2 regions of the Fundicoccus sp. Sow4_F4 genome follow, and region 2 is predicted to be linked to the other one. Evidence: predicted binding sites of a transcription regulator. Region 2 holds the regulator's gene; the other holds the start of a gene.
The links. The regulator LexA, encoded in region 2, represses DNA repair genes until DNA is damaged. The targets are predictions, from matches to a motif close to CNAACANNTGTTNG.

Region 1: a site for LexA is predicted at 4,116-4,129, ahead of ACTQ5J_RS09750 (Y-family DNA polymerase). Genes of this name have one in related genera too.

The regions. Positions count from the first base shown of each region.
Region 1 is NZ_JBQKLQ010000006.1:96,310-107,907, forward strand. It holds gene ACTQ5J_RS09725 (GHKL domain-containing protein) at 1-721, opposite strand, end outside; gene ACTQ5J_RS09730 (DNA-binding response regulator) at 718-1,458, opposite strand; gene ACTQ5J_RS09735 (hypothetical protein) at 1,787-1,936, shown strand; gene ACTQ5J_RS09740 (cupin domain-containing protein) at 2,200-2,631, shown strand; gene ACTQ5J_RS09745 (PepSY domain-containing protein) at 2,970-3,611, shown strand; gene ACTQ5J_RS09750 (Y-family DNA polymerase) at 4,176-5,600, shown strand; gene ACTQ5J_RS09755 (hypothetical protein) at 5,597-5,971, shown strand; gene ACTQ5J_RS09760 (DUF5960 family protein) at 5,958-6,251, shown strand; gene glf (UDP-galactopyranose mutase) at 6,374-7,486, opposite strand; gene ACTQ5J_RS09770 (glycosyltransferase family 2 protein) at 7,610-8,626, opposite strand; gene ACTQ5J_RS09775 (hypothetical protein) at 8,681-9,163, opposite strand; gene ACTQ5J_RS09780 (beta-glucosidase) at 9,176-11,593, opposite strand.
Region 2 is NZ_JBQKLQ010000001.1:792,822-804,419, reverse strand. It holds gene glyS (glycine--tRNA ligase subunit beta) at 1-1,447, shown strand, start outside; gene obgE (GTPase ObgE) at 1,483-2,787, shown strand; gene ACTQ5J_RS03615 (acyltransferase family protein) at 2,797-4,650, shown strand; gene rnz (ribonuclease Z) at 4,789-5,751, shown strand; gene ACTQ5J_RS03605 (SDR family NAD(P)-dependent oxidoreductase) at 5,735-6,535, shown strand; gene ACTQ5J_RS03600 (LapA family protein) at 6,532-6,828, shown strand; gene recJ (single-stranded-DNA-specific exonuclease RecJ) at 6,869-9,232, shown strand; gene ACTQ5J_RS03590 (adenine phosphoribosyltransferase) at 9,229-9,741, shown strand; gene lexA (transcriptional repressor LexA) at 9,842-10,456, opposite strand; gene ACTQ5J_RS03580 (DUF896 family protein) at 10,546-10,821, shown strand; gene ACTQ5J_RS03575 (YneF family protein) at 10,926-11,138, shown strand; gene ACTQ5J_RS03570 (ABC transporter ATP-binding protein) at 11,378-11,598, shown strand, end outside.

The DNA.
Region 1 (11,598 bases), on a different contig from region 2:
TCGATAACTGATTATAAAGCCGCTCGATATTCTCGTTATACTGCTCAATACGCGCTAATTGCACTTTTTTAAGCTGCTTTTCATCTCGTTTTTTCATAATAAAATGCAGACTAATAATCACAAGCAAGCCAGTAATCAATAATTGATAGAACATGATTGACTGGAAAGGTAATAAACGCGCCAATGGTTGGCTATATCTCAATGGCTTTTGAAGAAATATACTGACTAATAATAAGGAGACAGCAATCAGCACTTGATGGCTCTGGTGTAGTTTAGAAACCTGCCCACGATCCAATAAAATCAAACCTCTTGCTAATAACAGCTTCAGTAAGTCTAAAGCGAAAATGATCATAAAAAAAAATGTTGGATTGCCAGTTAGCCGATTGGGTACGAATAGAGTTAACAAAGCAGACAAGCCACGCTCAAACAACAAAACAATGGAAATTAAACTGATCAGTCGAATCAGCTGGGTCACAATATTTAATTGTAATGACTGGCGATTTTTAACCAAGAGAAAGAGAATGAAGAAGACTCCTATAATCATCAATTTCGCAACCTGATAGTAAGCAAGCACATAAAACCAGGCGACTAAAGCAATGACATATAAAGCATTCGACAAACGTCGCTTCTTCTCTAGACTACAAATAGCCACTGTTAAGAAAATAAATAAGTAAGCAAATAACACATTATGGCTGAGGAATAACAGTTGATTAAGCTTCATAGTGTGTCTCCTTCATAGGTCTTTAGTTGCTCTTTCAAGCGTTTATAATAAGTCCGCGTCACTGGAATGCGGCTATCATTCTTCAAAACAATTTCTCGTTTACTTAAATTAAAATGTGAAATTTGCTGACTATTGATGACAAAAGCTTGGTGCACCCGCCACAAACGAGTATCTAATTTTTCAATGTCACTTAAAGCGCCGTAAAATTCAACAAATCTTTTGCCCGCATTAACGCGAATCATGTGATTGCCCACCACTTCGAAGAAATTCAATTCTCGCCAGTCAATTGACAGGGGTGTCGAGAGAAATTCAAGCACCAGTTTTTCCTTTTCTTGACCATTCTGTGTAAAATAAACTGCTAAGCAGTCTCGGATTTGTTGTTGGAAGGCCTCTTTTTCAAGATTCTTATTAACGAAAGTCAAGGCTGACACCATATATTGGTAAGACTTATAAGCCAGTTGTTGATGAGTCGTCACAAACACAATGATTCCCTCGGCGTCAAAGACACGAATCGCTTGCGCAATCTTCAAGCCCGCTTCGGTGTCGGTATTTATTTTAATATCTAAAAAGTACAAATTTCTTTCGGTTGATTGTTGAGCTGCCAATAACAGGTCGCTTCCTTTGTAATGAACACTTATTTTTTCATTGGGATAATGATAATCATTGATTAAATCTGCAAGTAAATGCTGAAGATAAGTCGCTTGATTCACTTGGTCTTCCAGAATAAAAATTGTCACATCATTGCCTCCTTTTCAATTATCGTCCTTTCAATATTAACAAAAAATAAAGCTTCCTGCGTAATACTTGCCTATCTGACATTTATTTCAGCCTATCCGTCATACGTCTCCTTCAAAGTGGTTTATCCGCGTAAACTATTAGGCTATCAAACGCCTTATGACTGTTTCGCGAGAGATTTTCACAAAGAACACCAAATGCAACAGACGAATGAACTAATTAGTGCTTGACACCGAGTCTCATTCGGCATGACTTGATTGCTGGCAAGTGTCAGTTCGTTCAAGACACTACGATGTTATTTGTAATTTTTGTTTTCTGGTGTTTTACAGAATGAGATCGGTAGCGACAAAATATCCACGATTGAACATTACACATCGCTCTTTTGCATCAGGCAGGGAAGCGGACGAATTTGTCCATATGTTCGGTTCACATAAAGCAGTCAAACCTGAAGTTTTGGTTCGCTGGGAACAAGTGAATTAATATGATGATAAGCCCTGTTTTAATTTCGAAGACCTTAGGACAAATAAATTCTTGATTTCTACTTTTAAAAATAGCTTGAAGCCTTTCAGCTACCAGTTTTACAGATATTGGATGAGAGTGGTGGTATTTGTCCCGTGATAGTTGGGACACTTATTATTTACTTAGTTAACAGTTTTCTCTGTATTTATGAAGTGTCTTACTTTGACTTTATTATTTAGAATGATTATAATTAAGTTATCAAATAGCAAAGGAGCAGATGCACAATGTCATTAGATTTAAGAGATTACGGTAAAGATCCATTTGTCATTAACATTGAAGCAGCTACTTTACAAAACGACACATTCAGAACTGCCCTATGGACCGGTTCACAGCTACAAGTTACCCTCATGTCGATCCCAGTTGGCGGCGATATCGGCGGTGAAATCCATACCAAAGAGGATCAATTCTTACGTCTAGAACAAGGTCAAGGCCGAGTGATTATGGGGGAAAGCGAAGATAAGATTACTTTCGAGAAGGAAGTTGCTGACGATGATGTCATTTTAATTCCTAAAGGTGTCTTCCATAATGTGATTAATACGGGCGACCAACCAATGAAGTTGTATTCCATTTATGGCCCTGCGCATCATGCACATGGAACGGTTCATGAGACACAAGCCATTGCTGAAGCTGAGGAAGAAGAACATCACCACCATTAATAGGTAAAGTATCCCCTGAGAGAGAAATCTTTCAGGGATTTTTGTTTAAGGGGTAAATGAATAAAGTGCACTCGAAAGTGGATTTTTATGAGTGCATGTCTCTGCTGAAGCGACAATTGCTCAGCAACCTGCTTGAAACAACTGGCGTTGCCAGTGCGTTTTCGTATGGCAGCAGAGTTGATTTTGTTATACTATTTTTAAGAGGTAAGGACGATGCGTTGCTTGCTTACCGAAGCTAAATTAGCTTTAAATGGTATTCTAACGAAAGTATTGATGGCTGAAGCTGAGACTAAAGTGGTGAATACTTGTATTCATTAATTAAATAGGAGGAATTTATAATGAAAAAAACGTTATTTATAAAAAAAGGCGCGTTACTTGGGGCTAGTCTGCTTGCATTGGGCACAGTGACTGCCTTGCCGGTGGCCGCGCAAGAGGATGCGTCCGAAACGACGAGTGAATCTACTAGTACAGAGAGTGTCGATGAAGAGAGTACTGATGAAGCGACCGCTAATTTCTTAGAAACTGAAGGCAGTGACGTACAGCTAGCTTTAGTGGCGGAAATTGAGTTATTTCAAGCTGAGTTTCCTGACGTAGACATCGTAGAATTAGACATTGATTTGAAGAAAAATGGTTCTTTCGAGATTCAAATCGACGGCCAAGATGCGGCTAACGAATTTGAGGTCACCATTGATAGCCAGACAAATGACATCAAGAGTCAAGAGCAGGACCGATTAGATGATGATGATGATGTGAAAATGGCTTTGGATTTCGAGCAGCTATTGTCAATTGATGAGATTACGTCAATTGCTTTAGATGACGTTGGCTTTGGTGAAGTGACGGACTGGAATCTAGAGTACGACCGTGATCACGATCGTTTCGAATGGGAATTAGAAGTTTTTGACCAAGTGACGAAAGACGAAGCTGAGTTAACGATTGAGGGCTTAACTGGCGAAATTCTTGAAAGTGAATTAGATGATTAAGGACGTTGACCTTTACTAAAATTAATCCATTGCTTCAGGCTTTCCTAGCTTAGTTAATTGCTTATATAATAGAAATACGGCTTAGTTTTCGAACTAGGTCGTATTTTTTTAGGTGTTTAAGGTTAAATTGCTTAGGAGTGCTGCTTCATGATTGGCTTAAGACGAAGGCTTTCAATTACCAGGGGGAAAGATGTTGGGCGAGACGGGCGATAGTTGTCGCATGGTGGGTAGCCACTGGATTTGTGATGAGTATATGAACTAAGAAACACCTTAAAAGTTTTCTGATGATTTGTTATCGGAAACTTTTTGGGTGTTTTCATATTTTGCCGAATGATAAGCAATATTCTCTAACTTCGAGATAAGTTAATCTTCCCAGCTGTCCTATTCTAAGTGCTGCTTAACATATTCTGCAACGTTGCAGAATTTAATTTCCCATGCTGAGTCCTTTTCTGACAAGTATTCTGCCAGATAATTCTCTTTATTTACCGAATCTATTTGCAAATAAGAACAAACGTTCGTATAATGTGGGTAGAGATATATTTAGGAAGGAGGTTCTTTGAAACGATGGGTTATATTGATTATTCACTTGAACCGCGGTCTGACATTGCTTTTGTGGATATGAAGTCTTTTTATGCGAGTGTTGAATGTGTTGAGCGCGGGCTCCACCCTTTAACGACTTCGCTGTGTGTGATGAGTCACGGTGATAACAGTAAGGGCTTGATCCTGGCGAGCTCCCCTACTTTCAAAATAGTCTTCGGCAAGCAAAATGTCGGACGTGCTTATGATTTACCTTTTAATGTGCATACGCGTAAATTTAGTCACTCAAACGCTAGACGGCAAGGTCTCGATATCACACCCGAATATATTCGCTTTATTGAAGCCTGGGCCAAACGGACGATTTTTGCTGCACCGAGAATGGGCTTGTATATTCAGCGTAATATGGAGATTCAAACGGTCTTACAGAACTACTCACCTAAAGCAGAAGTTCACCCCTACTCAATTGATGAAGGCTTTGTCGATTTAACACGCTCGCTTGATTATTTCGCCCCCGATAAGATGATGTCAAGACGCAATCGCTTGGATTTGGTTTCTGGAAAGATCCAACGCGATATTTGGAAAAAGACTGGGGTCTATTCAACGATTGGCATGAGCAATGCGAATCCTTTACTCGCTAAACTAGCGCTCGACAATGAAGCCAAACAAACACCAACCATGCGTGCGAACTGGTCTTATGAAGATGTTGAAAGTAAAGTCTGGGGCATCGAGACGATCACTGATTTCTGGGGAATTGGTAGCCGGACTGAAAAACGTTTAAATCGACTAAAGATTTATTCGATTAAAGAGTTGGCTAATAGTAATCCTGATTTATTAAAAGCTGAGTTTGGGGTAATGGGCCTTCAGTTATGGTTCCATGCCAATGGCGTCGATGAAAGTAATGTCTTGGAACCTTACCGTCCTAAAGCGACGGGGATTGGTAACTCACAAGTCTTACCGAAAGATTATTATAAACAATCCGATATTGAACTAGTCTTGTCCGAGATGGCCGAACAGGTCGCCATTCGCTTACGTAAACGCCAGAAGAAGGCAACCGTTGTGTCGATTTATACAGGATTTGCACGCGATGTTGAAAAGAAATCAATCAGTGTTCAAAAGAAAATTGATCCTTCTCAAAGCACGAAAGTTTTAACCGGCTATGTGATTGAGCTATTTCGAAAGAAATATACTGGCGGGGCTATTCGTAATATCGGTGTACGCTTCGACGGGCTAGTCGATGAAATTTATACCGTCTATTCACTATTTGATGATGTAGAAGAAATCGAAAAGGTTGAACGCGTTGAACAGGTAGTTGATGATATCAGGGCTAAGTTTGGCTACCTTTCGCTCCAGAAAGCCACCTCGCTGTATGAAAATTCTCGGACGGTTGCACGTAGTAAATTAATTGGTGGTCATGCTGGCGGTGGCGCGGGTGGATTGGATGGTTTAGCATGAGCGTCAACCGCGACTATCTGCCCTTTAAATCGGCTCGCCAATATCAAGATCGCAAAATGGCCAAATGGATGGGCTTCTTTTTATCTGAACATACATCAGCTCTTGGTGAATTAGAAGAAACCTTCGACTTTGGTACTGCCCTACCCTTTAGTGAAAGAATATATTTACTGAGCCAACTCTTCGCCAATCAACAGAAGGCGGCATTCGCCGTACGTCAACCTAAGCTAGTCCAGACGATTAAAGGGACAATTACTCAATTTATCGATTCAAAAATTGGGATAGCTAGCGACAGTGGTTACCACTTTGTCGCTATCGAAGATGTTTTAAGCATTCAATTAATCCAGGAGGAAGATTTCTATGACGAGCCGTAAACTGCGCCAAACTGAGTTACAGTTTGATTATTTCAGTGAAAATTATCGTCAGTTTGAAGAAGATTTCTATCAATATTCAGCCATGAGCCTTCCTCTGACTTTTATTACTGATGACTTATTATTATCAATGGCTGGCTCTCAAAAAAATTACTTTATATTAAATAGACATAATTCACTTGATCAAAAGGATCATTATTTTATTTTTAACGTTAAGATGGCTTCTGAAGCTAAGATGGTCAGAATTTATGAGTATGTGGGACATCAGCGTTCGTTGGACTAAGTTAGCGTGGCAGAAGTTATCCCTATTTAAATGAAATGAGTTGACCTATTTGTTTTACTGTTTATTGAACAACAGACTTACCTCACTAAAAGTACTGAGTGAGATAAGTCTGTTGGTTTATTTTATTTAAATTCTTCACCGTGCTTCTTACTAAGTTGCAATGCTAATGCAATCACTTGATGCATATCATAATAACGATATTGTGCTAATCGCCCAGCAAATGTAATTTGAGGACTTTCTTTGGCAAGTTTAAGATAGTTAGAATACAAAGCATTATTCTCTCGATTATTAACAGGATAATAAGCTTCTTTTCCACGTTCATATTTAGCCGGATACTCATGAGTGACTATAGTTTTGGATTGACGCCCAAAATCAAAATGCTTGTGTTCGATCACACGTGTATATGGAGTGTCAGAATCGGTATAGTTAACCACTGCGTTACCTTGATAGTTCTCCATATCTAATACTTGTGTTTCAAAATATAAGCTACGATATTCCAATTCACCGAATTGATAATCAAAAAACTGATCAATCATACCCGTATAAAGAATATGCTGATATCCATTTAAGTAAGTTTCTTTTTCATTAAAAAAATCTGTCTCTATTGAAACAGTAATATTGGGATGTGCTAACATTTTCTCAATGATTTGCGTATAACCACCTATTGGAATCCCTTGATAACGATCATTAAAATAATTATTATCATATGTCAAACGAACAGGTAGTCGTTTAATAATAAATGCTGGTAATTCAGTTGCTTTTCTTCCCCACTGCTTTTCTGTATAGCCTTTAATTAGCTTCTGATAGACATCCACACCAACCAAGCTAATTGCTTGCTCCTCCAAATTTTTCGGCCGTGGCCCAACCATTGAACGTTGACTGTTGATGATTGCCTCAGCTTCTTGAGGTGTGCTCACGCCCCACAACTTAGAAAATGTGTTCATATTAAAAGGTAAATTAAAGATTTCTCCCTTATAATTTGCAATCGGGCTATTAACATAATGATTAAAAGAAGCAAATTGTTGTATGTACTCCCAAACTTTGACATCATTGGTATGAAAAATATGTGCCCCATACTTATGAACTTGAATGTCTTCTAATTCGTAAGTATAGATATTTCCCCCTAGGTGATTTCTTTTTTCAATGACGTCAACTTTATAACCTTTCTTTGCCATCTCATGGGCATAAGTTGACCCTAATAGACCAGATCCAACAACTAATATTTTGTCTAACATCATAAACTCCTTCCCTAAGAACGCTTCCCTGCTTTCAGTGCTTCCATGTAGAATGAAATAGAAGCATTAATATTTCTACGATAGAGTGATTTAGCAGAGTGTCTTTTACTTATTAAACAAATATTAACTATAGCCTGATACTTTTCTAGCGGCTTTATATAAAGTATTTGATATTTTTTTGCCTTTACGTCCTTTAATATTTAATATACGTGCAAGTATCGTTTGGGATATTTGTTGATAGGCTTCAGGTGATTGTTTTTTCAAATAGTTCCATAAGGCTTGTTTTTGCATCAAACTTTCATGAGTATCCATTTTATTCAATAAAGCGATTGAGATGAGTGTCACAACTTGGATATGACGGACTAAATAATCGTTTAATTTGGGGTTTAATTCTGATGTTTGACCATACACATCAATCAATATTTGATTCACTTTTATTTGTTGATCGATACGTTTCATCATCATTGTTTCAGTAATCGATTGATCATCTCGTCCTATGAAATAGCGGTATAAAGGCACATCTAAATAATATAGTGTCGAAACTTGTTGAAGTGGGACAAAGACAAATAAATTATCTACATAAAATGTATGCTCCGGCAATTCAAGGCCACTTTTCTTTAATACTTCTGTACTAAAAATCAACGAATGCATTAATAAATATTGACGTTTTTTGAATTCAGCCAGATCCTCCCAACCAACTATCTGTTTAACCGGAATGATACTTTTGTATTTCATTTTCTTTTTTTTCAAGATGTTTTCTTGCTCATAAACAAAATCAGATACTAACATATCTACTAATGTTCCATTCGCTACAAATTTTGCCAGTTGGTCTATTACTTGCATTAAAGCTTCTGTATTCAACCAGTCGTCGCTATCGACGACTTTAAAATAATAACCTGTTGCGGCTTTAAGCCCGGCATTCACAGCTCCACCATGCCCTTTGTTCGGTTGATGAATGACTTTTACAATCGACGGATACTTAGCAGCATAGTCATCTGCGATTTGAGCAGTATCATCAACTGAACCATCATTAACAATAATCACTTCAACTACATCTCCCCCCTTGAGACATGATTCAATGGACTTCCGCATATAACCACTCGAGTTATAGCAGGGAATTGTAATTGTTAATAATTTCATTAATTATCTACACCTTTCAAATTCTAGCTATTTATCGCTAAATAAAACTTAAGTTTATTTTTTCATAATCACAAATTTAAGCATAGGGTAATTTATAACAACCTGCAAGAAAATATTCACCACATTTGCAATTGTCTGAGCGACACCTATGCTAAATCCAAATCCAGTAAACAAACTAATCGTATATGGAGGTAAAATAATCGATACAACCCCTGCAAATACGACAGTTAGAATATACCAGTGTAAAGTACTTGAAATAGAATTATTAGCTCCAAACACTAGATTTCTTTGAACAATATAATTCACAATCTGTGCACCTACATAAGCGAGCAGAAACGATAGAAAGCCTGTTAAACCACCGTTTTCTACTGAGTAATTGAAAATAAACCAATTAAAACTCTGTTCAGAAAAAGTTTTGAATAAAAATCCTGTTCCTAGCCATAATAATATAAAGTTTGTCACCGTGGCAATATTAGACAACACATTAAATTTAATAAACTCCCACAAGTCTGGATGACTTCCTATCCAGTTTTTCAACCTATCTCTCATTTATTTGCTCCTTTTCGTTAGTCGTCTATTTTCAAAAAAGGCGCTAATCATTCCTTTACTCCCTGACCAGAAATTTCCATTGACCATTCGAACAATTTCATTGACCATTCTTTGATTTATTAAGCCACCAGTCATTTTTGCCATTGCTCGAAACGTCATATTATAATTAAAGTACAGGTTTAAATTAGGTTTTCCTTTGGCCATACTACGATTTAATAAATAAGTTATTAATTGATAAGCTTTTCTAGCAACCCAACCTTTAGCATAATACATTTGTGATAAAGTATCGTTAACTCCTAATGGTTGAGCAGTGTTCCACTTCTTATCCGGTAAAGCTCTTGCGATTAGTATCTCATAAATATCATCTGATACATTCTGGATATTTGCCCCTCGATATTGTTCCAAAACTTCTTGAGTATAAATTCCTGATGCATCGATTCCTTCTTTTTCAACTGTTGCAAATAAATGAAGTTTCTGGCTACTTTCACCAATGGCTAAAGTATAATTCCCCGCTTCAATTTCCCATTTATTAGCCGATGGATTGAAAAATTCAAAGGCTCTCTCTGGTATTTCGATCGTTAGTTGCTTAGTTTCTCCAGGTTCCAAGAATACTTTTTGAAAAGCAACAAGTTCTTTTGAGCTTCTAAAAATGGCTGATTGTTCTTTAGAAAGATAAACTTGAGCCGTCTCAGCAGCTGGAATAGAACCAACATTGGTTAAAGCGAACGTCACTGCATGTTCAGATATCGTCAAATTAGAATAGACAAAGCTTGAATAACTCAATCCAAAACCAAACGGAAATTGGACTGGTATATTTGCTGTATCATAATAACGATACCCTACAAAAATACTTTCTTTATATTCACTCGTTGCCTCTAATCCAGGGTAATAATTTTTCGATGGTACGTCTTGATACGACAATGGATAAGTTTCATTTAACTTACCTGAAGGTGAATGCTTCCCTGTCAATAAATCCCAAGTCGCTTGACCGCTTGCTTGTCCAGCTAAATATGTATGTAAGATAGCTGATACTTTCCCCTCCCAGGGCAATGTCATTGGCGAACCACCACTTAATACAACGACTACATTCTTATTGATCGAACTAATACTTTCTATTAAATGTTGCTGATTGCTAGGGAAATTCATGTCACTACGATCCATCCCCTCAGATTCTGATATCTCAGGTAATCCAGCAAAAATTATAACCACATCAGCTGCTTTAGCTCCTTCAATCGCTTCATCTATCAGTGTCTGATTGATAACATTTTCACGCGTATATCCCTTAAACAGCTGAACATTTGGATTAGAGAGGTCTTTAACAACTGATTCTATTGATTCTAACTGCGTTGGGTTAACCAAGGATGATCCTGAACCTTGATAACGTGGTTCAAAGGCAAAATCACCAATTAACGCAATCTTCTTTTCCGTAGATATTGGCAGAATTTTGTCCTTGTTCTTTAAAAGTACCGCGCTATTGAGCGCCGCTTCATAGGCTAACTGATGATGTTGAAAAATTGTTTTTTCAGTCAAATCATCACTAGCTGTTTCATCATGTGCTAACTTCAATACAACAGATAATAACTCGTCTACTCGTTGATCCAATACTGTTTCACTTAATCGGCCCTCTTCGACCGCTTGAGTTATTTCTAAAGCGCCAGCGACTCCGGTTCCCGGCATCTCAAGATGACTTCCTCTTTCAACGCCTAATACATGGTCGTTACTACCACCCCAGTCTGTCACCACCGCCCCCTCATAGTTCCATTCGTCATACAGTATATTTTCAAGCAAGTGTTGGTGTTCATTCGCATATTGACTATTAATACGATTATAAGCAGTCATAATAAAGTCTGTTTTGGCTTCTTTAACGGATGCTTCAAATCCTGGAAGATAAATTTCACGCAAGGTTCTCTCATCAATAATAGAATCATTCGACATCCGTCTTAATTCTTGGCTATTGACCGCGTAATGTTTAGGTGTCGCTGCCACTCCTTGACTTTGAATTCCTTTAATATACCCCACAGACATACGAGCCGTAAGATAAGGATCTTCACTGAAGTATTCAAAATTCCGTCCGCATAATGGATTTCTTTTAATATTTAAACCCGGTCCTAAAATAACATTCACTCCGAGTTCACGTGCCTCTTTTCCCAAAGCTTGACCAATGCGATTAGCAAGTTCTTCATCCCAACTATTTGCTATCGTTGCTGCCGTGGGGAAACAAGTTGCTTCAATACTTTTATTTAAACCTAAATGATCTGCGCTTCCTAACTGTTTTCTGATACCATGTGGACCATCAGATAAGAATAATGATGGTATGCCTAGATGTTTATAGTCTTGTGTTTGCCAAACGTTTTTCCCTGACATCAACGAAGCTTTTTCAAACAATGTCATTTTCTCAACAATGTCTTGATGTTTCACTTCCT
Region 2 (11,598 bases):
TAAAGAACAATTTGTGTTAGCAGACTTTGATGAAAGACGTACACTAATACGTGAACAAGTAGAAGCGATTGCCGATGCAAACTCGTGGGATGTTCCAATAGATGACGCTCTTTTAGAGGAAGTGACTGCTATTGTTGAATGGCCGACAGCATTTTATGGTGAATTTGAAGAAGAATATCTAGCTGTACCAGAAAGTGTGCTAATTACAGCGATGAAAGATCACCAACGTTACTTCTATGCTATATCAAAAGAAACTGGACGTTTATTGCCAGTGTTTATTTCAGTTCGTAATGGTAATGCAGAACATATTGAAAATGTTATCAAAGGGAACCGTAAAGTTCTTAAAGCTCGATTAGAAGACGCATTGTTCTTCTATCAAGAAGACTTAAGTCATGATTTAACATACTACCTTGAAAAACTCTCTACAGTGAATGAACACGTTAAAATTGGTTCTTTTGCTCAAAAGCAAGCGCGGGTAAAAAAAGGGATTGAAATACTTGGTGAAATTCTTGAATCAAGTAATATTTCATCAGAAACGATTGCTACGAGTGCTCGTGCGGCACTTATCTATAAGTTTGATTTATTAACTCAAACTGTTGGGGAATTTGATGAGCTGCAAGGACAATTAGGAAAAATCTATGCAACTTATTTTGGAGAGAGTGAAGCAGTAGCGGCGGCTATTGGTAGTCAGTATTTACCAGTAACTAGTGGCGGAAAGCTTCCAGATACGACTGCCGGAGCAATGCTAGCCCTTATTGATAAGTTAGATACACTAGCAAATTATTTTAGTATTGAATTAATTCCTACTGGTTCGAATGACCCATATGCCTTAAGACGTAAAGCGCTTGGGATTGTTGAAATCATTCTAGATCAAGCATGGAATTTTGATATAATTGAATTACTTAATAAAGTGAGTGTCGAAAATCAATCTGAAGACTGGATTATTTTTAAAGATAAATTAGTCAACTTTATTAAAGGTAGAGTACAACAACATCTTGAAACTGATCAAATTGACCATGATATCATTCAAGCTGTTTCAAAAGTATCCCATTTAAATGTATACTATATAGTAGAGAGTGCACACCAGTTGCAATCTTTAAAAAATACACAAGCTAGTGACTATCGATCAATGGTAGAAGCAATGACGCGTGTGGTTAATTTAGGGTCGAAAGTTAAAGAAATGACGGAAGTAAATCTGAACTTAGCTGAAACAGTTTCGGAAACTAACTTACTTAAACAACTACAAACGTTAACAGCAACGAGTCCCAAAGAGATATTAGCTCAATTTTCAAGTTTAGTTGAGAAAATAAACGACTACTTTGAGCATAATATGGTAAATGCTGAAGATGAACAATTGAAAAAAAATCGTCAAGCAACAATGAAATGTTTAACTCAGTTCATTATGCAAATGGTAGATCCAAGAGAATTAATTAGTAAATTTGATTAAATATTATAATAATATGAACGGAAGGAGTGAAGTGTATGTCTACATTTTTAGATCGTGCAAAAGTAAATGTTAGAGCCGGTAAAGGCGGAGACGGAATGGTAGCCTTTAGACGCGAGAAATATGTGCCAGATGGTGGACCAGCCGGCGGTGACGGTGGAAAAGGCGGAAGTATTATCTTTCGTGTTGATGAAGGTTTAAGAACCTTGATGGATTTTCGATATAATCGTCATTTTAAAGGTGAAAATGGACAGAATGGGATGAGTAAAAGTAAATACGGAGCAAATGCCGAAGATTTAGTTGTTAAGATCCCGCCAGGTACAATTATCAGAAATAGTGAAACTCAAGAGATTCTAGGGGATTTAGTAGAAAATGCTCAAGAATTAATAGTCGCTAGAGGAGGTCGTGGAGGTCGAGGGAATATCAAGTTCGCGACTCATAAGAACCCGGCGCCATCTATTGCTGAAAACGGAGAACCAGGTGAAGAGTTTGAATTAGAACTAGAGTTAAAAGTTCTTGCTGATGTTGGATTAATCGGCTATCCAAGTGTAGGTAAATCTACCTTACTTTCTGTTATTAGTAATGCTAAACCTAAAGTAGCAGATTACCAATTTACGACATTAGTACCTAATTTAGGTGTTGTTAAATTAAAAGTGGATCAAGAATTTGTTGTGGCTGATATGCCTGGTTTAATTGAGGGAGCATCTGAAGGTGTTGGTCTTGGAATAAACTTTTTACGTCATATTGAGCGAACCAAAGTCCTTATACATGTTTTAGATGTGTCAGAAACTCACGGCCGTGATGTTTTCCAAGATTTCTTAGACATCATGCATGAATTATCTAACTATAATGAAAAATTATTGTTACGCCCAATGATCATTGTGGCGAATAAGATGGATGAGGCGATTTCTGCTGAAAACCTAGTAACATTTAAAGAAAAATTAGCTGAGCATTATGCTGAATTAAATCAAGAAATGCCAGAAATTTTCGAAATTAGTGCTTGGCAAAACAAAGGTCTTCAACCATTATTGCAAAGAACTTACCAATTAGTACAAACTTCTGATTTTATCTCTTTAGAAAATGAAGTAGAAGAGAAAGTACATTACACATTGGATGACGACGATGCCTTTGAAATTGAAGAACTTGAACCAGGACACTGGCTAATTACTGGACGCAAGATTGAAAAACTTTATGCGATGACTAACATGGCTCATGATGAAAGTATCGCTCGCTTTGCACGCCAAATGCGTGGAATGGGAATTGACGATGAATTACGTCGTTTAGGGGCACAGAATGGAGATACTATTCAACTATCAGATTTCTACTTCGAGTTTATGGATTAGGTGAAAGCTATGGATCACAAACAAGTTAATGCGCCAGTCAAAAGATTAGCTATATTTGACGGATTAAAAGGTGTGTCAATTTTGACCATTATTGGTTATTATTTCTTTGAACATATCGTTCCAGGTGGATTCCTTGCTGTTAATTTATTCTTATTTATTGCAGGATTCTTTAATTTCAGAAGTTTATATTCAGCAAATGTGAGAGGTGAAAGTTTAAATGTTTTAAATTTTTACCGATTACGCTTTGGCCGTCTTTTTTATCCAATGTTATCCATGATTGCTGTGACGATAACTTATATTCTGTTGTTTGCAAGAGATTATTTATTTAATATTAGAAACATGGCCGTCTCGGCTTTGTTTTTCTTCAATAACTATTATCAAATTATTAATAATCAATCTTATTTTGTACAAGCAGCAAATCCAAGTCCCTTCACACATCTATGGTACGTAGCACTTTATGGTCAATTAATACTTTTAGTTCCTATCATGATAAAATTGTTTTACTCTTGGCATAAAAAACCAGGAACAACTGCAAATATTCTGTTAATCATTTCAGTATTATCGGCAGTCTTACTTGGCTATTTGTATAAAGAAGGACAGGATCCAACAAGAATTTATTATGGATTATTAACGAGAGCGTCTGCATTTACTTTTGGTGGAGCTGTAGGCTTGTTGTATCCCGTGAAGTTGGTACCTAAACCAATGAATGCTAAAGTCAAAGTTCTATTTAACTGCTTAGGTTTAGTGGCATTTGTGTTAGCTTTCTTTATGGTGAAATTTATGTACGGTACTCATGCTTTTGCCTACCAATTCGGAATGACTTTATTCACATTGGTCAGTGCAATCTTGGTTATGTCATCAATTCATCCAGCAACAATTTGGAATAAGTTTTTCAGTTTAGGAATCTTTACATTTTTTGGTAAAAGAAGTTTTTCATACTACTTATGGTTTTATCCAGTATATTTAATTGTTTCTAGGCATTTATCGTTCTTTAACACAAATATCTATTTAAATTTTTTAGTGCAATTTTTAGTTATTATGATTCTAAGTGAAGTAACTTATCGCTTATTTGAAATTAAACAATGGAGCTTACCCATTGGACAAGATTTTAACTTGAAAAAATCAAGATATCAATTCAACTATTTAAGAAATAATCCGAATAGTTTAACGGGTATTAAGATAGCAACTGGTAGTTATGTTTTTGTGTTGATAATGGGATTAGTAGGGGTTATAGCTTCTCCCGAAGAACGTAGCCAGACGGCACAGAACCTTCAAGATGTCATTGAAGCTAATCAAACGGTTGCCCAGCAAACTCAAACGTTAGATACTGAAACAGTTAAAGTGGTAAATAATATTGAAGGCTTGACCCAACAAGAACTACTGTTTGCCAATGGCCTAGATATTAGTTTTATTGGTGATTCGGTCTTGTTAGCTAGTACATCAGAAATCCAAAGTGTGTTTCCAAAAGCTGTTGTAGATGGAGAAGTAGGACGCCAATTATATAATAGTTTTTCTGTATTAGAGTCTATGAAACAAAACGACTTACTCAAACCAACGGTCGTTACAATGTTAGGTTCCAACGGAACGTTCACAACCGCGCAGCTTAATGACTATATTGAGGCGGTTGGAACAGATAGAGATCATTATATCTTAACGGTACATGTAAATAGAGCATGGACTGATGACGCAAATAGACAAATTTATGCAGCCGCTCAACGTTATGGGAATGTAAAATTAATTGATTGGGCAGGATACGCTAATGATCATCCGGAATGGTATGCAGATGCTGGTATTCATCCTAATGATGTGGGTGGTTTGGAATTAGCGAAGTTAATCGCGAAAGAAATTTATCGCCAACGATAAAATTAATAGTTAAGGGTGATGATTAATCCGGACTTTTATAGTAAGTAGACTCGCGTTTTTTCGACCTGTCTATTACTTAAAGGGTCCGGATTTAATTTTCAATTAAAAATGGATGAATTGTTAGGAAGTGTTAAAAAGATGAAATTACAATTTTTAGGTACTGGAGCAGGAGTTCCGGGAAGAATTAGAAACGTTAGTGCCTTAGTTTTAAAGTTACTTGATGAATTGAATGAGATTTGGTTATTTGATTGTGGCGAAGCAACTCAACATCAAATTTTAAAAACGACAATTAAGCCACGTAAAATTACGAAAGTTTTTATTACACATATGCACGGTGATCATATTTATGGTTTGCCAGGCTTTCTAAGTAGTCGATCTTTTCAAGGCGGCGATGGTCCGTTAACTATTTATGGCCCGCCGGGCATTCGTCAATTTATTCAAACGACATTAAAACTATCAAAAACAAAATTATTATATAGTTTGAAAATCATTGAGTTAGATCCTAATGGTGGAACCCTTAATTTGAATAAGGGGTGGACAGTTGATTATTTACCTTTAGAACATGGTGTGCTTTCTTTTGGCTATCGTGTGACTGAACCTGATTCTGTTGGTGAGTTACTGGTAGATTTATTGGCCCCTTATCAAATTCCCAATGGGCCAATTTTTGGTAAGATAAAGCGTGGAGAAGAAGTGACCTTAGCTGATGGTACTGTTATAAATGGTAAAGACTTTGTTGCTCCTGATCGTAAAGGGAAAATTGTGACGATTTTAGGCGACACACGACAATGTACTAATATTCCACTTCTGGCGCAAGGTGCTGATGTCTTAGTACATGAAGCGACCCATGAAAGTAAAGAAGCTCAAATGGCGCATGATTATTACCATTCCACAAATGTTCAAGCAGCGAAAGTTGCCGCAAAAGCTAACGTTAAACAATTATATTTAAACCACATAAGTGCGCGATATATGGGACAAGATATTAGAGAATTGGAAATGGAAGCTAAACATTATTTCAAAGCAACTAAGATTGTATTCGACTTGGAAGAATATAATTTAAATTATGTGAATTCTGAGGAGATAATGAATGAAACTGCTGAATAAAGTTGTTTTAATCACAGGAGCATCGAGTGGGATTGGTCGCGAAACTGCTCATCAAGCTGCGCGTGAAGGTGCAAATTTAGTTATCGTAGCTCGTCGTAAAGAACAGTTGAGAGAATTGGCTGATGAAATAAAAAAAGATTATAATGTAAATATTCTGATGATTTGTGCTGATTTAAGTCAATCGACACAAATTGAACGAGTAGTCGCCAAGACGAAGCAACATTGTGGCAGAATAGATTATTTAGTAAATTCTGCAGGTTTTGGAGAATTTAAACCTGCCTTAGAATTTACTTATGGTGAGATCGAAGCCATGTTTAAAATAAATACATTTGCTATGATGTATTTGAGTCAATTAGTCGCACAAGTGATGATTGAACAAAGAGAAGGTCAAATTGTTTTCATATCTTCAATATCAGGAAAGTTGTCGACGCCTTCATCAAGTGTGTATTCAGCTACTAAATCTGCTATAATCGGTTATGCTGACTCGCTTAGATTGGAATTAAGACGATTTGGCATAGGGATTACGACGATTAATCCTGGCCCAGTCAAAACACCCTTCTTTTCTCATTCAGATGAATTAGGAAGTTATTATCAACGCATTGAACAATTTGCTTTAGAAACAGATTACGTAGCGAACAAAGTAATCCAAGCGATGACCCATAATGCAAGAGAAATAACGATACCTTTTGCTTTAAAAATGGCAGCCTTTGTATCACCTTTAGTCCCACATATTAGTGACTTTCTAAAGGAACACCTGTTTAATTTCAAGGAGGAAATATCATGAGAGAACCTTGGAGAATACTACTATCTTTATTTAGTTTAATTTTTGTGGTCATTTTTGCAGTTCAAAATACTGCGAATGTGACCGTTAATCTATTCTTCATTAATATTACTGTCCCACTTGTTATGGTCATTTTGATTACGCTTATTATTGGTGTAATTGTAGGCCTATTGGTCTCTATTGCTTCAGTTAGTAGAACTCGAAAGAAAATTAAAGCATTAGAGCAAACAGTTGCTAGTTTGACAAGTGAACAAGCAACTAAAGAAATATCTACGGAGTCAGTTGTTGAAGGGTGACTATCACTTAAGAAAAGACAAAGTAAATTGAGGTCTTAATATGAATTTAGCAAAATATGACTGGAAGATGACAAGTTCTTCCGGTGAACTAGAAGAAGAAATACATGCATTACAAGCAGCAGGCTTGAAATATTCGCCTGCTTTTTTGCGTTTATGTTTAAATCGTGGCTTAAAAAGTCCAGAACAGATTGAACAAGCGATAAACCAAACGCCTCAACTCTATCATAATCCATTTGAATTATATCAAATGGAGCTTGCTGTGAAGAGGCTACAGACTGCCGTCGAAAATGAAGAACGAATACTCATTTACGGTGATTATGATGCGGATGGTATCACAAGTACTCTAATACTTTATGAAACGCTTGAAATGATTGGTGCTCATGTCGAGTATTATTTGCCTAATCGTTTGACAGATGGTTATGGTCCCAACAGTGAGCGTTATCGAGAATTTATCGAAGCGGGTATACAATTAATACTAACGTGTGATAATGGTGTCGCAGGGCATGACGCGATTGATTTAGCTAATGAACTTGGAGTAGACGTCATAGTTTCCGATCACCATGAGATTCAAGAAACTTTACCTAATGCGTATGCGGTCATACACCCTAAACATCCGCAAGGTCAATATCCTTTTGGCGAATTAAGTGGGGCTGGAGTCGCCTTAAAAATTTCACATGCACTACTAGACGAAATTGCTCCGGAAGCGGTAGAATTAGCTGCCATTGGGACGTTGTGTGACATGGTGTCGTTGACAGACGAGAATCGAACAATTGTTTTAGGTGGTTTACAATTAGTAGCGGACACTCATCGTTTAGGCTTAAAAATGCTCTTAGAAGATCAAAAAGTTGATTTAACTAAAGTAGACGTTGATACAGTGGGCTTTGTTATAGGACCTCGTTTGAATGCGATAGGACGTTTAGGTGATCCAACGCCTGCTTTAGAATTATTAAAAACGTTCGATGAGACCGAAGCTGACCGACTTGTTCTGTTAATTAATGATAAAAACTCTCAGCGCCAAGCGATGGTTAAAGATATTCAAACTCAAGTTGAGGAAAGAATGGAACAGTATGAAGAGATTCCTGATGTAATTGTTGAAGCGGATGCTTCTTGGCAAGCGGGGGTATTGGGAATTGTAGCGAGTCGATTGAAAGAAAAATATAACCGACCGACCATTCTATTCCAATATCTAGAAGATAAGCAAGTGTATAAAGGGAGTGGGCGAAGCGTTAATAGTGTTAATATTTTTGCTTGGTTAACGGAAGTTAAAGAGACGATTGCTTATTATGGCGGTCATAGTCAAGCCGCTGGACTTACAGTCAATTCTTCTGAATGGTTGAATTTTAAATCGGCACTGGCTTCATTAGCTAATCAGAATGAAGCCTTGATTCGTCAACCAGAGGAACTAAAAGTCGATATGGTAATAAAACCATCGGAAGCCACTGTCAAATTTATCGAAGAAATTGAATTATTAGGACCTTTTGGAATGGATAATGCTAAACCTGTATTCGAATTCGAGGATGTAACGGTTCAAGAAAAACGTTTAATTGGTGCTGATAAAACACATGTTAAACTCTCTATTGCTGAGAAAGATAGTAAAGAATCCGCTTTAAATTGTGTGGCTTTTTCAAAAGCGACACAATTTGAAGGTGTTGAAGCTAATTCAATCATTTCAATTGTAGGCACCTTATCCATTAATGAATGGCGTCATTTGGTTAATCCCCAATTGATGGTAACAGATATGGGCGTCAATCAGTCACAGTGGCTAGATTATCGATCAAGTAAAATAGATCCTCAACTTTTAAAAGTTAATGGGGCGATTTATTTATTTAAACACTCTAAGTTAGCTGAGTGTTATAAAGAATCTTTACCTAAGAATAGCCGTGTCGAACTATATGCCAACATCAACGAAGAATTGCTAAATGAGTTAGTCAATGACGTGAGTTATAAAAAACTAGTCATTATGGAACCACCGCAAAGTCTAGAAACGTTACTGATTTTGTTAAAGCAAAAGGATTGGTCTCATATTTATTTAGGATCATTTATTCAAGAATCTAAGTATACTGCTGGAGAGCCGACACGTGAAGAATTTGCTGTTTTATACCGTTGGTTAAGCAAGCAAACGGCATTTCATTTGCGACAAAACCTCTCTAAAATGAGTGAACTATTAAAAATATCCATAACTAGATTAAAATTGATGATTGTTGTGTTTTTTGAAGCGGAATTTGTTACAATAAAAGATGGCTTTGTTGCATTTAATAGAGAACACTCGAAAGAGGCTGTTGATTTGTTTACTATGCCGGCATTCGAGCGTTACCGACAAGAAATGCAAGTCGAAGCAATAATGAATTACCAGACTTTATCAGATATTAAAAGATATTTCGAGGAGAATGAAAAAAGATCATGAATTTAAAAGACTATATTGCAAAAGTTGAAAATTATCCAGAAGAAGGAATAATTTTCCGTGACATCACACCATTAATGGCTGATGGAGATGCTTTTAAAGAAGCGACACAACAAATTGTTAATTATGCTAAAGAGTTAGGTGCTGACGTAGTTGTTGGGCCAGAAGCTCGTGGATTCATTGTAGGTTGTCCTGTAGCCTATGCTTTAGAGATTGGATTTGTACCTGTGCGTAAGAAAGGCAAATTACCAAGAGAAGTCATTGAGGTTGATTATTCATTAGAGTATGGTAGCAATACTTTGACAATGCATAAAGATGCTCTGCAACCAGGTCAAAAAGTATTAATTACTGATGATTTATTAGCAACAGGTGGTACAATCAAAGCAACGATCGATTTAGTTGAAAAATTAGGTGGAGTTGTCGTTGGCTGTGCATTCTTAATTGAATTAGAAGAATTAAATGGCCGTGATAAAATTTCTGGTTACGACATTAAAACACTAATGACTTACTAAACTACACACAAAAAAAAACGAACAAAGCGTGTAGAGCTGAAGCAATTTGCTTCCTCTATATGCCTTGTTCGCTTATTTGTAAAGATACTCAACTAATAATCTAGAAGCGTCGAAACAGGCTGACAACTTTACCTAATACGGTAACTGAATTTAAAATAATGTCATCCATATAATCATTTTCTGGTCTTAAGACGTAATGATCGGTTTTTTTAAAGAATGTCTTACAAGTAACTTCTTCTTCTTCTGTCATAGCAATGACGATTTCACCATTGTTGGCAGACGTTTGGCGTCTAACAGTTATGATATCGCCGTCCATAATACCCGCATTAACCATACTTTCGCCTTTTATTTCAAGCATAAATAATTCGCTTGGATCATAAGGTAACTCTGGTGGTATTGGATAGAAGGCAACCGCATCTTCAACTGCAAGAATTGGCGCACCAGCAGCAACTCTTCCTAATAAAGGAACTTGTACAGGTCCAACGCCAAGCAAATCAATTGAAGCTTGTGTTAATTCAAGAGCGCGTGTTTTACTAGAATCTTTAATTAAATAGCCAGCTTTTTCTAATCTAGATAGATGTCCGTGTACTGTCGAAGTTGAGGATAAGCCAACTGACGAACCAATTTCGCGAACAGTAGGTGGATAACCATTTTCCTCAATGTTATCATAAATACATTGTAGGATTGTCATTTGTTTCGTTGACAATTTAGCCATTGGAATCAACTCATTTCATTTTTGTTATTATTATTATATCAGAAACGTTTTTCAATGACAAACAAACGTTCGTAAAAAGGAGGATTTACATGTTAGAGAAAGATAAAATGGAGAGAATTAATGAATTAGCCCGCAAGAAAAAAGCTGAAGGTTTAAATGAAGCTGAATTAGCTGAACAAAAAGTGCTAAGAGAAGAATATATCGAAAATTTACGTTTCGGTATGCGTAATCATATCGAAGGAATCAAGGTCGTCGATGAAGATGGAACTGATTTAACTCCTGATAAAGTGAAAGAAATCCAAAAAGCTAAAAAACTTCATGGCCGTCACCTTCAACACTTCTTCGATAAGAAGAATAAAAAGTAAAATAAATTTAGTTTATCGTCTGCTTCTTGTGAAAATATACTATGAAAAACAGATGAACTTTAGTAAACTATAACTACATGATATTTAGAAAGTGAGGTTTATATATGCCAACAATCGCTTGGATTTTTATTGTTTTACTAGCTTTAGTAGCTGGTGCAGTGGGAGGATTCTTTTTAGCTCGTCGTTATATGATGAAGTATTTTAAAGAAAACCCACCAATTGACGAAAGAATGATTTCTCAAATGATGGCTCAGATGGGTCAAAAGCCATCTAAAAAGAAAGTTGAACAAATTATGCGTTCAATGAAACAGCAGTAATTAAAGTTTTGCAGGGGTTGTCCGTTTGTTCGGATTAACTCCTGTTTTCTTTTTATAAAATTTGAGAGATAGATGATATTTAGTCTGTTTAAAAGGTAGAGTTAAAGAACAATTTGCTTAGGAGAGGTATCGCGTATTTATAAGCTGATTGCTTTGTTTACTCACAAAAAGAGTGATAAACTTATTCATGGACTATTTAATTAATAATTAAATCATATAAATCAGAAAGGGTGGATAGTTTGGATATATTTTCTAGGTTAGCTTGGTTTTTTAAGCAAGAAAAATGGGCTTATATAACAGGAGCCTCGATGTTAGTTTTAGTAGGATTGTTAGCCGGGATTGTGCCAATGATTATAGCGACAGTAATTGATGGAATGACTGACGGTAGCTTAACGCCGACTGTCTTATTTTTTTGGGTAGTGGCAATCATTGTCATCTCAATACTACAATATGCAATGCG